2 regions of the Staphylococcus chromogenes genome follow, and region 2 is predicted to be linked to the other one. Evidence: a T-box and tRNA genes for the amino acid it is inferred to sense, from the RefSeq annotation. Region 2 holds a T-box; the other holds one or more tRNA genes.
What was found. The T-box of region 2 lies ahead of leuS (leucine--tRNA ligase). A T-box ahead of a tRNA ligase gene usually reads a tRNA of that ligase, here a tRNA-Leu.

Region 1: it has a tRNA-Leu gene. The T-box ahead of leuS (leucine--tRNA ligase) is inferred to sense a tRNA for this amino acid. The anticodon was not compared.

What each region holds. Positions count from the first base shown of each region.
Region 1 is NZ_CP118953.1:758,960-767,808, forward strand. It holds gene rsbW (anti-sigma B factor RsbW) at 1-244, shown strand, start outside; gene sigB (RNA polymerase sigma factor SigB) at 219-989, shown strand; gene PYW36_RS03590 (Tex family protein) at 1,144-3,294, shown strand; gene PYW36_RS03595 (SprT family protein) at 3,287-3,742, shown strand; tRNA gene PYW36_RS03600 (tRNA-Leu) at 4,192-4,274, shown strand; tRNA gene PYW36_RS03605 (tRNA-Gly) at 4,297-4,370, shown strand; rRNA gene PYW36_RS03610 (16S ribosomal RNA) at 4,501-6,051, shown strand; rRNA gene PYW36_RS03615 (23S ribosomal RNA) at 6,331-8,849, shown strand, end outside.
Region 2 is NZ_CP118953.1:968,153-977,001, reverse strand. It holds gene leuS (leucine--tRNA ligase) at 1-2,229, opposite strand, end outside; T-box leader at 2,249-2,432, opposite strand; gene PYW36_RS04810 (MDR family MFS transporter) at 2,564-3,745, opposite strand; gene mnmL (tRNA modification radical SAM protein MnmL/YtqA) at 3,857-4,816, shown strand; gene mnmM (tRNA 5-(aminomethyl)-2-thiouridylate-methyltransferase MnmM) at 4,813-5,385, shown strand; gene PYW36_RS04795 (transcriptional regulator, SarA/Rot family) at 5,503-5,913, opposite strand; gene PYW36_RS04790 (L-lactate dehydrogenase) at 6,058-7,014, opposite strand; gene PYW36_RS04785 (alpha/beta fold hydrolase) at 7,135-7,956, opposite strand; gene PYW36_RS04780 (hypothetical protein) at 8,154-8,486, opposite strand.

The DNA.
Region 1 (8,849 bases), 210 kb from region 2:
TAAGATTATCGTTTCAGATCAAGGTGAGAGTTTTAATTATCAAGAAACAAAACAACAACTCGGACCTTATCAAGATAATGAAAACATCGACTTTTTACGTGAAGGTGGACTAGGTTTATTCTTAATTGAGTCGTTAATGGATGAAGTCACTGTTGACAAAGAGACAGGGGTAACGATTAGCATGATCAAGTATATCAAAAAAGAGCAGGTGCGAAATAATGACGAAAGAGTCGAAATCAGTTAATTCTGTTTCACCTGAACAAATCAACGACTGGATTAAACGACACCAAGAACATCAAGATAAAGAAGCGCAAGAAAAACTCGTAAAACATTATGAAAAGCTAATCGAATCATTGGCCTATAAATATTCAAAAGGCCAATCTCATCACGAAGACCTAGTGCAAGTCGGCATGGTCGGACTTATAGGTGCGATAAACCGTTTTGATTTGTCATTTGATCGTAAGTTTGAAGCTTTCTTAGTTCCAACTGTCATCGGGGAGATTAAAAGATATTTACGTGATAAAACTTGGAGTGTACACGTTCCTAGACGCATTAAGGAAATTGGTCCAAGAATTAAAAAAGTCAGTGATGAACTTACAAATGAACTCGAACGGTCCCCTTCAATTGCTGAAATTGCTGCGCGATTAGAAGTAACAGATGAAGAAGTGCTTGAAGCAATGGAAATGGGTCAGAGCTATAACGCTTTAAGTGTGGATCACTCCATTGAAGCTGATAAAGATGGTTCTACAGTCACATTGCTTGATATTATGGGAAGTCAAGATGATAACTATGATTTGACGGAAAAGCGCATGATTTTAGAGCGTATTATTCCAATTCTATCTGATAGAGAACGTGAAATTATACAATGTACCTTTATCGACGGTTTAAGCCAAAAAGAAACGGGTGAACGTATAGGGTTAAGTCAGATGCACGTTTCGCGTTTACAACGAACAGCCATTAAAAAACTTCAAGAAGCGGCAAAGAAATAATTTATCAATCAAAATGTGATTGGTTAATCATAAATGGTGAGAGGCTAGACGATAAAGTCTATGCCTCTTTTATTGTGCTTGAATAACGGCATGATTTTTATCCATGAATAATGATAAAATAAACAAAGTAAGATTTAAGAAAGTGGTGAACCTTTTGGCAAATACATTAATTCAAGCAATACATAACGAATACCAATTTTCAATAAAGCAAATAGAAGCGGTATTACAATTACTCGAAGAAAAAAATACAGTTCCCTTTATTGCACGCTATCGTAAAGAAGCGACCGGGGGATTAGATGAAGTTGAAATTAAAAAAATTGAAGACGAATATGCGTACATGTTGCAACTGCAAAAACGTAAAGAAGAAGTGATACATAATATAGAGCAACAAGGATTGTTAACAGATGAATTAAAAGCCGATATTTTAAAGCAAACTAAATTACAACGAGTTGAAGACCTCTATAGACCTTTTAAGCAAAAGAAAAAGACACGTGCGACGGAAGCCAAACGTAAAGGCTTAGAACCACTAGCCAAATGGATTGATACGCAAAATTCAACAAAGTCTTTAAATCAAGAAGCGCAAAAGTTTATTAATGAAGAAGTAAAAACAATCGATGAAGCCCTATTAGGCGCACAAGATATTATTGCGGAGCGTATTGCGGATAACCCTAAATATCGTCAACGAATATTAAAAGAAACCTTGAAACACGGAGAGATTGTAACATCTAAAAAGAAAAATGCCGAAGATGAAAAAGCAACTTATGCGATGTATTATGATTACGCTGAGCCATTAAAGCGTATTGCCAATCATCGTATTTTAGCAATGAACCGCGGCGAAAAAGAAAAAATTTTGAATGTTAAAATTGATGTTGATAAAACGAAACTGTCGGAAGAAATTAAGAAAATAGAAATTAAAGATACAAATGAATTATCTCAAATTGTTATCTTAGCCATTGAAGATGCAATGAAGCGGTTAATTTTTCCTTCAATTGAACGTGAAATTCGTGGAGATTTAACAGCACGTGCCGAAGAAAAAGCAATTGATGTTTTCAGTGAAAATTTAAAGCATTTACTGTTACAGCCACCATTGAAAGAAAAACAGATTTTAGGTGTGGATCCAGCGTTTCGCACCGGTTGTAAGTTGGCAGTCATTAATCCACTTGGCTCTTTCGTAGCGAAATCGGTCATGTATCCACATCCGCCTATCTCTAAAACGAAAGAAGCTGAACGTATTTTCTTAGAGATGGTTAATACGTACCAAATTGAATTGGTGGCAATTGGGAACGGAACAGCGAGTCGTGAAACAGAACAGTTTGTGGCGAATATGATTCAAAAGCATGAATTGAATATTCAATACATTATTGTGAATGAGGCAGGCGCTTCCGTCTATTCTGCTTCAGACATTGCACGACAGGAATTTCCTGATTTTCAAGTCGAAGAACGAAGTGCGGTTTCTATAGGCCGTCGCGTGCAAGACCCTTTAAGTGAGCTTGTAAAAATAGATCCTAAATCTATAGGTGTCGGTCAATACCAACATGACGTTAATCAAAAACAATTAGGAGAAGCATTGAACTTTGTCGTTGAAACAGCAGTAAACCAAGTAGGTGTTAATGTTAATACAGCATCAAGTACATTATTGCAATATGTCGCAGGTTTATCTAAACCCATCGCAAATAACATCATTCAGTATAGGGAAGAAAATGGTGTAATTAAGCATCACAAAGAAATTAATAATGTAAAACGCCTAGGTGCAAAAACGTTTGAACAGAGTATTGGCTTCTTAAGAATTGTGGATGGGGACGAACCTCTTGATAATACGGCTATTCACCCTGAAAGTTATCCCGCAACATATGACTTACTTAAAATTTTGAAAATAGAAGTATCAGAACTCGGAACAGAGCGTTGTAAAGCAACCTTAAAAAATATAGATATAAAAACATATGCTGAACAACTTAAGGTCGGCGTTCCGACGCTTGAAGATATTGTGAAATCATTAATGGCTCCCCATCGTGACCCAAGGGATGAATATGAAACACCACAATTAAAATCTGATGTATTATCTATTGAAGATTTAAACAAAGGAATGAAATTGAGTGGAACAGTACGAAATGTTGTTGATTTTGGAGCGTTTGTAGATATTGGTGTGAAACAAGATGGCTTAGTGCATATTTCTAAGTTAGCAAAACGCTTTGTAAAACACCCGATGGATGTTGTGAGTGTAGGGGATATTGTTGATGTTTGGATTGATTCCATCGATAGCGAAAAAGGAAAAGTCGCATTAACAATGATAGATCCGCATGCTTAATCAAGAATTGCAACAACATGCTGAAAATCTAGCATTAACCTTATTTGGAAAGCCTTTTCGTCATCGGATTTATTTTAATCATAGATTACGTAGTACAGGAGGGCGATATCTTTTAAAAACACATGATATTGAAATAAATCCAAAGCAATATGAACACTTTGGTTTAAAAGAACTAGACAATATCATTAAACATGAACTGTGCCATTATTTTCTTCATTTAGAAGGAAAAGGGTATCAACACCGAGACAGAGATTTCCGACAGTTGGCACTAAAAGTAGGCGCGCCACGTTTTTGTAATTCTATTGAGAGTTATGAAACGCGCGCGAATTACGAATATATGTGTAAAAAATGTCATAAAACGTTTTTAAGAATACGTCGTGTTAATACGAATAAAATGAGATGCGGACAATGTGGAGGGAGTTTAAAATTAGTTAAGGTATTAAAGTAGCTTATCAAACAAAAGGTTTCAAGTAACTCAAGTAGTGCCAACTAGAAGTATAGCGATAGTAGATGAGGATTAAAAATATCATATAGAGACTCCCCACGAAATGATTTCTCAGTGGGGAGTTTTTTATGAATATATTCATTGAAGTCTTCTAGTAAAGACTTAAAAAATAAGATTTATGATAGGGGCCTAATATTTTTAAATTCTTTATTGACATCTTAACATTGAATTCGTATAATAATTTAGGTCGTCACAAGTCATAGGAATAAATAAATGGTTTTTATGAAATAAGTGATTGACATTGAATACAATTTGATGTATGATTAAATACGTTGTGAAAATAAGATTAACAACACGTTACAAACATTAATTTAATGTTAAAAAAGTGTTGACAATGCGAATAACACATAGTACAATAAATCTTGTCGAAAAAATCATTCGATTTTTACCGAGCGGTCGTGGCGGAACGGCAGACGCGCTAGGTTGAGGGCCTAGTGGGAGTATTCCCGTGGAGGTTCAAATCCTCTCGGCCGCATCAACCTCAAAATTAATTATTTGCGGGTGTAGTTTAATGGCAAAACCTCAGCCTTCCAAGCTGATGTTGTGGGTTCGATTCCCATCACCCGCTCCATTTATTTTTACATGAACATTGAAAACTGAATGACAATATGTCAACGTTAATTCCAATAATTTTGAGTACGTAACGTACTTTCTAGAGTGATTGGCTGAACCAATCAACGAGCTATATCAAGCTTACTTCTTTTATGGAGAGTTTGATCCTGGCTCAGGATGAACGCTGGCGGCGTGCCTAATACATGCAAGTCGAGCGAACTGACGAGGAGCTTGCTCCTTTGACGTTAGCGGCGGACGGGTGAGTAACACGTGGGTAACCTACCTATAAGACTGGAATAACTCCGGGAAACCGGGGCTAATGCCGGATAACATATCGAACCGCATGGTTCGATAGTGAAAGACGGTCTTGCTGTCACTTATAGATGGACCCGCGCCGTATTAGCTAGTTGGTGAGGTAACGGCTCACCAAGGCAACGATACGTAGCCGACCTGAGAGGGTGATCGGCCACACTGGAACTGAGACACGGTCCAGACTCCTACGGGAGGCAGCAGTAGGGAATCTTCCGCAATGGGCGAAAGCCTGACGGAGCAACGCCGCGTGAGTGATGAAGGTCTTCGGATCGTAAAGCTCTGTTGTTAGGGAAGAACAAATGTGTAAGTAACTGTGCACATCTTGACGGTACCTAACCAGAAAGCCACGGCTAACTACGTGCCAGCAGCCGCGGTAATACGTAGGTGGCAAGCGTTATCCGGAATTATTGGGCGTAAAGCGCGCGTAGGCGGTTTTTTAAGTCTGATGTGAAAGCCCACGGCTCAACCGTGGAGGGTCATTGGAAACTGGAAAACTTGAGTGCAGAAGAGGAAAGTGGAATTCCATGTGTAGCGGTGAAATGCGCAGAGATATGGAGGAACACCAGTGGCGAAGGCGGCTTTCTGGTCTGTAACTGACGCTGATGTGCGAAAGCGTGGGGATCAAACAGGATTAGATACCCTGGTAGTCCACGCCGTAAACGATGAGTGCTAAGTGTTAGGGGGTTTCCGCCCCTTAGTGCTGCAGCTAACGCATTAAGCACTCCGCCTGGGGAGTACGGTCGCAAGACTGAAACTCAAAGGAATTGACGGGGACCCGCACAAGCGGTGGAGCATGTGGTTTAATTCGAAGCAACGCGAAGAACCTTACCAAATCTTGACATCTTTTGACCACTTTAGAGATAGAGTTTTCCTCTTCGGAGGACAAAATGACAGGTGGTGCATGGTTGTCGTCAGCTCGTGTCGTGAGATGTTGGGTTAAGTCCCGCAACGAGCGCAACCCTTGAGCTTAGTTGCCATCATTAAGTTGGGCACTCTAAGTTGACTGCCGGTGACAAACCGGAGGAAGGTGGGGATGACGTCAAATCATCATGCCCCTTATGATTTGGGCTACACACGTGCTACAATGGACAATACAAAGGGCAGCGAAACCGCGAGGTCAAGCAAATCCCATAAAGTTGTTCTCAGTTCGGATTGTAGTCTGCAACTCGACTACATGAAGCTGGAATCGCTAGTAATCGTAGATCAGCATGCTACGGTGAATACGTTCCCGGGTCTTGTACACACCGCCCGTCACACCACGAGAGTTTGTAACACCCGAAGCCGGTGGAGTAACCATTTGGAGCTAGCCGTCGAAGGTGGGACAAATGATTGGGGTGAAGTCGTAACAAGGTAGCCGTATCGGAAGGTGCGGCTGGATCACCTCCTTTCTAAGGATAATATACGGAATATCGCTTTTAAGCGATAAGGAATAACGGAGACATATTGTATTCAGTTTTGAATGCTCATTTTGAGGATTCAACATTGTACATTGAAAACTAGATAAGTAAGTATAGATTTTACCAAGCAAAACCGAGTGACAAGCGAAAAGCTTGAAACAAAAATTATCGCTAGTCGTCGACAGACGACTCACAATAATTAATAACTGGTGGATGTTGGTTATTGTTCAATTCGAAAGCCGAATGTAAACGATTGCCAAAACATCAAAAGATTAAGTTATTAAGGGCGCACGGTGGATGCCTTGGCACTAGAAGCCGATGAAGGACGTTACTAACGACGATATGCTTTGGGGAGCTGTAAGTAAGCTGTGATCCAGAGATTTCCGAATGGGGGAACCCAACACGAGTTATGTCGTGTTATCCGCATGTGAATACATAGCATGTGAGAAGGTAGACCCGGAGAACTGAAACATCTTAGTACCCGGAGGAAGAGAAAGAAAAATCGATTCCCTGAGTAGCGGCGAGCGAAACGGGAAGAGCCCAAACCAACAAGCTTGCTTGTTGGGGTTGTAGGACACTCTGTACGGAGTTACAAAGGAATATGTTAGACGAATAACCTGGAAAGGTTAATCAGAGAAGGTAAAAATCCTGTAGTCGAAAACATCTTCCCTCCTGAGTGGATCCTGAGTACGGCGGAGCACGTGAAATTCCGTCGGAATCTGGGAGGACCATCTCCCAAGGCTAAATACTCTCTAGTGACCGATAGTGAACCAGTACCGTGAGGGAAAGGTGAAAAGTACCCCGGAAGGGGAGTGAAAGAGAACTTGAAACCGTGTGCTTACAAGTAGTCAGAGCCCGTTAATGGGTGATGGCGTGCCTTTTGTAGAATGAACCGGCGAGTTACGATCTGATGCAAGGTTAAGCAGAAAATGTGGAGCCGTAGCGAAAGCGAGTCTGAATAGGGCGAATGAGTATTTGGTCGTAGACCCGAAACCAGGTGATCTACCCTTGGTCAGGTTGAAGTTCAGGTAACACTGAATGGAGGACCGAACCGACTTACGTTGAAAAGTGAGCGGATGAACTGAGGGTAGCGGAGAAATTCCAATCGAACTTGGAGATAGCTGGTTCTCTCCGAAATAGCTTTAGGGCTAGCCTCAAGTGATGATTATTGGAGGTAGAGCACTGTTTGGACGAGGGGCCCCTCTCGGGTTACCGAATTCAGACAAACTCCGAATGCCAAATAATTTAACTTGGGAGTCAGAACATGGGTGATAAGGTCCGTGTTCGAAAGGGAAACAGCCCAGACCACCAGCTAAGGTCCCAAAATATATGTTAAGTGGAAAAGGATGTGGCGTTGCCCAGACAACTAGGATGTTGGCTTAGAAGCAGCCATCATTTAAAGAGTGCGTAATAGCTCACTAGTCGAGTGACACTGCGCCGAAAATGTACCGGGGCTAAACATATTACCGAAGCTGTGGATTGTCCTTTAGGACAATGGTAGGAGAGCGTTCTAAGGGCGTTGAAGCATGATCGCAAGGACATGTGGAGCGCTTAGAAGTGAGAATGCCGGTGTGAGTAGCGAAAGACGGGTGAGAATCCCGTCCACCGATTGACTAAGGTTTCCAGAGGAAGGCTCGTCCGCTCTGGGTTAGTCGGGTCCTAAGCTGAGGCCGACAGGCGTAGGCGATGGATAACAGGTTGATATTCCTGTACCACCATGATTCGTTTTAAGCGATGGGGGGACGCAGTAGGATAGGCGAAGCGTGCTGTTGGAGTGCACGTCCAAGCAGTAAGACTGAGTGTTAGGCAAATCCGGCACTCATTAAGGTCAAGCTGTGATGGGGAGAGGAAACATGTTTTCCTCGAGTCGTTGATTTCACACTGCCGAGAAAAGCCTCTAGCTAGAAGATTGGTGCCCGTACCGCAAACCGACACAGGTAGTCAAGATGAGAATTCTAAGGTGAGCGAGCGAACTCTCGTTAAGGAACTCGGCAAAATGACCCCGTAACTTCGGGAGAAGGGGTGCTCTTTGAGGTTCACGCTTCGAAGAGCCGCAGTGAATAGGCCCAAGCGACTGTTTATCAAAAACACAGGTCTCTGCTAAACCGTAAGGTGACGTATAGGGGCTGACGCCTGCCCGGTGCTGGAAGGTTAAGAGGAGTGGTTAGCATTAGCGAAGCTACGAATCGAAGCCCCAGTAAACGGCGGCCGTAACTATAACGGTCCTAAGGTAGCGAAATTCCTTGTCGGGTAAGTTCCGACCCGCACGAAAGGCGTAACGATTTGGGCACTGTCTCAACGAGAGACTCGGTGAAATCATAGTACCGGTGAAGATGCCGGTTACCCGCGACAGGACGGAAAGACCCCGTGGAGCTTTACTGTAGCCTGATATTGAAATTCGGTACAGTTTGTACAGGATAGGTAGGAGCCTTAGAAACGTGAGCGCTAGCTTACGTGGAGGCATTGGTGGGATACTACCCTAATTGTATTGGATTTCTAACCCGCAACTCTTATCGAGTTGGGAGACAGTGTCAGGCGGGCAGTTTGACTGGGGCGGTCGCCTCCTAAAGTGTAACGGAGGCGCTCAAAGGTTCCCTCAGAATGGTTGGAAATCATTCATAGAGTGTAAAGGCATAAGGGAGCTTGACTGCGAGACCTACAAGTCGAGCAGGGTCGAAAGACGGACTTAGTGATCCGGTGGTTCCGCATGGAAGGGCCATCGCTCAACGGATAAAAGCTACCCCGGGGATAACAGGCTTATCTCCCCCAAGAGTTCACATCGACGGGGA
Region 2 (8,849 bases):
ATCATAACTCGGCCACGGTTGGTAAGTAATTGTGCCCTCATGGCCTAAAATTGACCATAATTCTTCACCGATATGAGGGGCAATCGGTGCTAACATTTTTACAAATCCTTCGATATACGATTGATTGATTTTTTCTGCTTTATAACAATCGTTAATAAATACCATTAACTGACTAATGGCTGTATTGAAGTTCAAGGATTCAAAATCCTCTGTGACTTTTTTCACGGTTTGGTGATAAGACTTTTCAAGCTGTGGTGTTTCTTCTCGAACCACTTTTGGACTCAATTCATTATTTTCAGTTACGAGTAAACGCCAAATTCGATCAAGGAAACGTCTAGAACCATCTAAGCCATTTTCACTCCAAGCAATTGATGCATCAAGTGGCCCCATAAACATCTCATATAAGCGCAATGTGTCAGCGCCATGAGAATTTATAATATCATCAGGATTCACGACATTACCTTTTGATTTACTCATTTTTTCATGGCCCTCACCAAGAATCATACCTTGGTTAAATAATTTTTGGAAAGGTTCTTTCGTCGGAACAACCCCAATATCATAAAGCACTTTATGCCAAAAACGTGCATATAATAAGTGTAATACCGCATGTTCTACCCCGCCAATGTATAAGTCAACAGGTAACCAGTGCTTTAATTTTTCAGGATCTGCTAACATTTGATCATTTTTAGGATCGATATATCGTAAGTAGTACCAACAACTTCCCGCCCATTGCGGCATTGTATTCGTTTCACGACGTCCTTTCATACCCGTTTCTGGGTCTGTCACATTTACAAACTCATCAATATTAGCTAAAGGTGATTCCCCTGTGCCTGACGGTTTGATTTCATCAGTTTTAGGTAGCAATAATGGGAGTTCATTTTCAGGTACAGTTGTGATGGAACCATCTTCCCAATGAATAATTGGAATAGGTTCACCCCAGTAACGTTGACGACTAAATAGCCAATCACGCAACTTGTAGTTCACTTTCTTCTCACCATGACCTTTAGCTTCTAAAATTTCAATTGCTTTTGAGATAGCCTCTGAATTATTCATTCCATTTAATGCATCAGAATGAATGTGTGGCCCATCTCCAGTGAAGACACCGTTTGTTAATTCTCCTTCAATGACGTATTGCACAGGTAAATTAAATGTTTCTGCAAATTCATGATCACGTTCATCGTGACCAGGGACTGCCATAACTGCACCTGTACCATAAGTAGAAAGCACATAGTCCGCAATCCAAACCGGTACGCGTTCACCCGATAAAGGATGAATGGCATAGGCTCCTGTAAACACACCTGTTTTTTCTTTAGCCAAATCAGTACGTTCTAAATCTGATTTTTTTGCTGCCGCATCCTGATATTTTTTAACTTGATCTTTAAATTCGGGCGTTGTGATTTGATTAACTAGACTATGCTCAGGACTTAATACAAGGAAAGTGGCACCATAAATTGTATCTGGACGTGTTGTAAATACTTCGATTGTTTCATTTATAGTTTCTACATTGAAAGTGACTTTTGCTCCTTCAGAACGACCTATCCAATTACGTTGCATATCTTTGATAGATTCAGGCCAATCTAAAGTTTCTAAATCCTCTAATAATCGGTCAGCATATTCTGTGATTTTAAGTACCCATTGTTTCATTGGACGACGCACTACTGGATGGCCTCCACGTTCTGATACACCATCTACCACTTCTTCATTTGATAAAACTGTTCCTAATGCCTCACACCAGTTTACAGGTATCTCATCGACGTAGGCTAAACCTTTTTTATATAATTGGATAAATATCCATTGTGTCCATTTATAATACTCAGGATCAGTTGTACTTACCTCGCGATCCCAATCATAACTAAACCCGAGCTCTTGAATTTGACGTTTGAATGTTTGAATATTTCTTTTTGTAAATTCAGCCGGGCTATTACCAGTGTCTAAAGCATATTGTTCTGCTGGTAAACCAAATGCATCCCAACCCATTGGATGTAAAACATTATATCCTTGCATACGTTTATAGCGCGAAATGATATCTGTCGCCGTGTAGCCTTCAGGATGACCCACATGTAAACCCGCCCCAGAGGGATAAGGGAACATATCTAAGGCATAAAATTTCTTTTGTCCTAAATTGTCTTCAGTTTTGAATGTTTTGTTTTCGAGCCAATACTTTTGCCACTTTTTTTCAATCTCTTGATGGTTATAATTCACAAGTTTTCCTCCTAATTCAAAAAACATCTCAAATCCATGATGCTTTAATAGGGACGATGTTTACCGCGGTACCACCCTAGTTCACTACTGTGCGCTTCATTACATAATGGATTGAGATGTCATAAAAATATATTATAAACACGGCAAGTTCACTTCATGTATTACATCAGTTCACACCAACACTGACTCTCTTTGGAAATACAAATGAAGTTACTACTCCTTGATTTGTAAAAGTTAAACAAACCCATGATTCATGTCTTTGATATCCCTATAGTTCATAAGATTAATATACTAAAAAGACATTCTATAGTTATTACTATCATATGAAATTTACAGCATTTATGCAAGAGGATGATATCAGTTAATGATAAAGTACTTTTTTATCAATTCGACGATCAAATATCGATAGAAAACCTAAGGAAATGACCAATAAGCCAATCATAAACAAAAACATGACTTGCATATTATAAACATCTACTAAAATCCCGCCTATAAGAGGACCGAACGCTTTACCAACTGTTGAAGCCGAATTGACAATACCTTGATAGACCCCTTCTCTGCCTTTTGGAGAAAGTGCATTGGCAATCGTTGGAACGGCTGGCCAAACAAACATTTCAGCAAAGGTTAATATCACCATACCAACGATAAACATTGTAAAACTTTCAGCAAAACTAGTAACAAAAAAAGAAATAATAAAAATAAATACACCTACAAAAAGTTGTTTTTTTAATTGTCCTTTCAGTAAATGAATAATTGGCAAAATTAATGGTTGTCCTAACAGAATGAGTAAACCATTTATTGTCCAAAGAAGACTATACTGACTCATTGAAATACCTATTTCTTGTGTGAAAGATGCAATCGTCGTTTGCCATTGGACATATGTAATCCAACATATGGCAAACATCACACAAATTAATATCAAAGCCGTAAAATGCTTTTTATTTTGAACATGCGTCATGCCCTCAATCGTTTCAGCAGTCTTGACTGTCGCACGATAATCCATTTTAAAATTGAATAGCGCAACGAAGAAAAATAGAATATACATGAACAAGTTTGCGATAAATATATAGTTAAAACTCCATTCAGCCACAAAACCACTCAATGCTGCACCTAAGGCCACACCAATATTTTGCGCTAAATATATAGCATTGAACGTTTGTCGACCTCCTCTTGGCCAAACAGCGCCAGCCATCGCATAAATCGCTGGAATAATCATTCCGCCGCCAAAACCTAAAATAATAAGCCAAAGTGCATACCATGGCCACCCGTGAAAAAAGTTAAGGCCAATTGTAGCGAACAAACTTATCCAAGTCCCTAACATTATCGTCCGGTAGCCACCCAAGCGATCAAATAACGTGCCCCCAATTAAATTACCAACGACCATACCAAAAGCGTTCACCATTAATACGACCCCTGCAGTACTTAAAGATTTTCCTAGTACTTCATTCATATAAATCGTGTTTAATGGCCATAAAAAACTGGCACCAGTGATATTGATTGCCATTCCTATCACAAGCCACCATATTTCTTTCGGCATTTTCATAAGTTCAACACCTCTTTATTTATTTCTCTATAATAAAACACTATAACACGATGTCATTAAAATATGTTAAAATCTTGAGATATAATGTACAAAGAAAGGAAGTTACAGCAAATGGGTGAATATTTTCCATATGCTTTTGAAAATAAACGCTATCATACTTTAAATTATCATCTTAAAAATCGATTTGGCCAAAAAATTTTCAAAGTAGCCCTTGATGGCGGGTTTGACTGTCCCAATCGTGACGGTACCGTGGCACATGGAGGATGTACGTTTTGTTCAGCTGCGGGTAGTGGTGATTTTGCAGGCAATCGTGCTGATGCCATTGAAGTTCAATTTAAAAAAATAAAAGCACAAATGCATGAGAAATGGCATGAAGGTCAATATATTGCCTATTTCCAAGCATTTACAAATACGCATGCACCAGTGGAGGTGTTGCGTGAAAAATTTGAAGCTGCACTTAATGAAGAAGGTGTTGTAGGCCTATCAATCGGTACAAGACCAGACTGTTTACCAGATGATGTAGTCGACTATTTGGCTGAACTTAACAAACGGACTTACTTATGGGTTGAACTCGGTTTACAAACTATCCACCAAAAAACATCTGATTTAATCAATCGCGCGCATGATATGGAATGTTATTACGAAGGTGTACAAAAGTTAAGAAAACATAATATTAATGTTTGTTCACATATTATTAATGGTCTTCCAGGCGAAAATTATGACATGATGATGGAAACCGCTCAGGCTGTCGCTGAAATGGATGTTCAAGGTATTAAGATTCATTTGCTTCATTTATTAAAAGGTACACCTATGGTTAAACAATATGAAAAAGGTTTACTTGAATTCATGACAAAAGAAGAGTATATCTCATTAGTTTGTGACCAATTAGAAATTTTACCTCCGACAATGATTGTCCATCGTATTACGGGTGATGGTCCGATTGACATTCTTGTCGGACCAATGTGGAGTGTCAATAAATGGGAAATTTTAAATGATATTGACAAAGAATTAGCAAGACGCAACTCTGTTCAGGGCGCCAAGTATAATGGCAAAGGTGCTGTATTAACATGATTGTTCAACGTGTCCTTCCCTTCGCCAAATCTCTTATTACTTCTCATATTACTGACAAAAGTGTAGTGATAGATGGGACATGTGGAAATGGATGGGATACATTGTTTTTAGCACAATCCGTCCCGAATGGTCATGTCTACGCTTGTGATATACAATCTTTGGCCATTGAGAATACACGAGAAAAAGTAAAGGAGATGTCACATGTCACCCTTCTTCAAACAGGACATGAGACAATTACAAATTATATTGCTGAATCCCATCGACATTCGGTAGATGCTGCCTTGTTTAACTTAGGTTACTTGCCTAAAGGAGATAAATCTATTGTTACAAACGCAGAAAACACAATTTTAGCCATAGAATCCATTTTTGAATTATTGCGTCCAGAAGGAATTATTGTTTTAGCCATATACCCTGGGCACCCTGAGGGACGCGTTGAAAGCGAAACGTTACTCAATTACTTTCATTCCTTCGATCAAGAGAAGGCGCATATTTTAAAATATGAATTTATTAACCAACAAAATCATCCTCCATTTATTATTGGAATAGAAAAAAGAAGCGCTAGGCCGTAAGGGTCTAGCGCTTCTTATCGTTTAATTATTTTACATACACCAAATTATTTAAGTTTAAAAATAAGAGAGAAATATCAATCAGTAATAATTTACATGTTTGTATATTGCAGACTTATTTTATAATTCACAACCATCAATAATAGATTTAAGTTGATGTCTTAAATTATCTTGATGTTTTTCGATTTGTTCACATGTGAAATTGATTAAGTCTTGTTTGTCTTGCTCTTTGTCTTCGTTAAAATGAATAATCACCGTACGTTCGTCATCTGTTGGTCGTTCTTTAGTGATCCATTTCTTTTCAACGAGGTTATTAAAAGTTCTCGTTCTTTTATACGCTTTGACTTTTACATACTCATCCATCTCTTTTAACGTCATTGAACCCTTATCCCATAACGTTAAAAGAATTAAAAATTCCTCTTTTGACAAACCGTACTGATTTTCAATTTCGTCAAAAATATACTCGACTTCTTTTTGCAAATTATCTAATAGTACAATGTCACTGACATCATATTTTGATTGACTCGCCATGATTAAGCCCCCTATTATAGTTTAAACTTTTACCATACTATTTGGTTTATTATGGTATGTTTACCCTACTCAAAAAAACTTAATCATATTAATTTCGTCAAAAACAAATATATATAATCAATATAAAATTTGTACTTTTGAATTTTATGATTCAAATAAGTAGTCAATAGAAGCTTGCATATCTTTTAAAACTTTAACAGATTTTGCAAATTTCTCAGTTTCTTCATCATTTAATGGCGTTTCAATAATACGTACTGCACCTTCGCCATTAATGACAGTTGGCACACCAGTATATACGCCTTCATGTCCGTATTCACCTTCTAAATAACTTGAAACGGTTAAAACAACATTTTGGTTACGTAAAATCGCTTTAGAAATACGCATTAAGCCCATAGCAACACCATAATAAGTGGCACCTTTTGCTTTAATGATGTCATATGCCGCATCACGTGTTTGAACGTAAATATCTTCAATCAAGTGAGATTTTTCTGGATCGTTTTTTAACTCTTCATATAATGGCACACCTGCAATCGTTGCGCTTGACCATACAGGAACTTCTGAATCGCCATGTTCACCTATAATATTTGCATGTACACTTGAAGGTGCAACATCGAAAGCTTCACTTAACAAATGTTTGAAACGTGCAGTATCTAAAATAGTACCTGAACCAATGACTTTATGTTTAGGCAGACCTGAATATTTTAATGTTATGTAAGTTAAAATATCAACTGGGTTTGCAGCAATTAAGAAAATACCATCAAAACCGCTGTCCATGATTGATGTAATGATCCCTTTATAAATTTTTGCATTTTTTTCTACTAAGTCAAGACGAGTTTCTCCGACTTTTTGAGGGGCTCCTGCACAAATGACAATTAAATCTGCGTCGCCACAATCTTCGTATTTACCTTGCTTAACTTTTACAGGAGACATTGCATAAGGTGCCCCATGGTTTAAATCTAGTACATCTCCACGTACTTTATCTTCGTTAATGTCAATGATAAGCAATTCATCAGCAATACCTTGACTCACCATTGTAAATGCATAGCTTGCACCTACAGCGCCATTACCTACTAATACCACTTTATTACTTTTCTTTCCCATACTGACACGCTCCTATCAATCAGTTCATTAAATAATGTTATTGTGATTTTTTTCACATTATTAATTTACCATGATTTCGCGATGTCTGCAACATTTTATTATGAGTAGAATAACTTTTACTTAAATTGTTTCTTGATCATTGACAACAAAACCTGCTGCATATACGCGGTTGTTTAAAAAGCTTAATACGTAGCGCATAACCGCTTCTCTTTCAGGTTCATTTTGAATTTCATGTGCCAAACCGCTCCAAGATTTAAAATACAATTCTTCACTTAAAGTTTGAGAAATAAATTGTTGCGTCATTTCAATGTCTGAAATATTATCTTCAGTACCATACATGACACATAATGGGTACGAACGCATTTGATTCAAATGTTCTCCAGTTTTTTTCATTGCATGAGCCACTTCTTTATACCAATGATAACTCACTTTCTTTAACATCAAAGAATCGTTTTGCGTCTCTTCTTGAACTTCTGGATTTGAAGTTAAATCTTCTATATCAAAACCTAAATCAAATTTTGCACTTTTAGAAACATCCCCTACGTGAGAAGTCAAAAACAGTTTACGTGTTTGCTTTGAATTGTGGAACGCAAATAATGGAGACAAGAGAACCAATCCCTCAATCGGTAAATCAACTTTTTCAAGAAGATTAACAGCGATTAAACCACCCAATCCTACACCAATAACAAAAGTGGGTAAATGATATTCTTCTGCAATTTGCACCCATTCTAATACACGTTCTTGATAAACTTCAAAATTATCAATTTGCCCCTTTTTTGTACGAGAGCTTTGACCTTGACCAGGTAAGTCACCCATAATCACATGATATCCATTTCTTCTCAAATGTGTAATTACATATGCATAACGTCCAGTATGCTCAAGCATATTATGTATAATAACGATAACACCTTTTGCTTCATTTTCAGTTTCCCATTTCCACATATTGCCAATTCCTTCCTATTGCTTTAATTCTTTATTTTATCTTAACAATTATCCCTCAAATGCGCTAACATATATCAATCGTTAAACGCAATTTCACTCTCTATTTGTTTAAAACATAAAAAGCTGAGACAGTTTATTGTCCCAGCTCAACTTAATCTATTTTTGAAGGATAGGTTTTCGCAATTCATTCAATATCATTACGCAATGTTGAATTTTTTTCTAATAATCGGTAGTCGTGAAATTAATAGAACTAACAAAATTTCATAGAAAGTTGGGAAAAACTTCGCGACTAACATTAAGAAAAACTGACCTATTAATGTTCCTTCCCCTTGCGAAGCATTAAAATTCGCAATAATACCTGCATCAATAATATTTAACGCAAGAATAACGACGAATGCAAGCCAAAGTTTTTTTGTAATTAAAACAATCGCGAGACCGATAAGTACGAGCAAAATAAGTTCGAATACAAAATATTGAACAAACGTATCAAGTTCAGTTCCTAAGGTATAATAGACCAAATCTTTAAACATTTAACATGTCTCCCTTTAATATGCTTACTATTATTTTATCACGGTTCGCTCACTCTGATTTTAAATTTACCGTAAAGTTTTCCCTCTCATTTTTACACTAAATTAACATTAATAACCTACACGATTTCTTTAACGTTTATTTACATCATCTTATTATGAACTTTATAACCCTATGCTATGTTAATTTTAAGTCATATTCGTGAAGGAGTCGCGTATGAAATTCATTTTAAAGTGTCTCATTAGTTTCTTCTTGATATTTAATTTTCCAGTGTATACTGCATTGATGCAAGAACCTATCGATGCGACCATCCAACTTTCGTACTCAACGTCTACAACTTCATCTCATTGATAAGAAACTGTTCA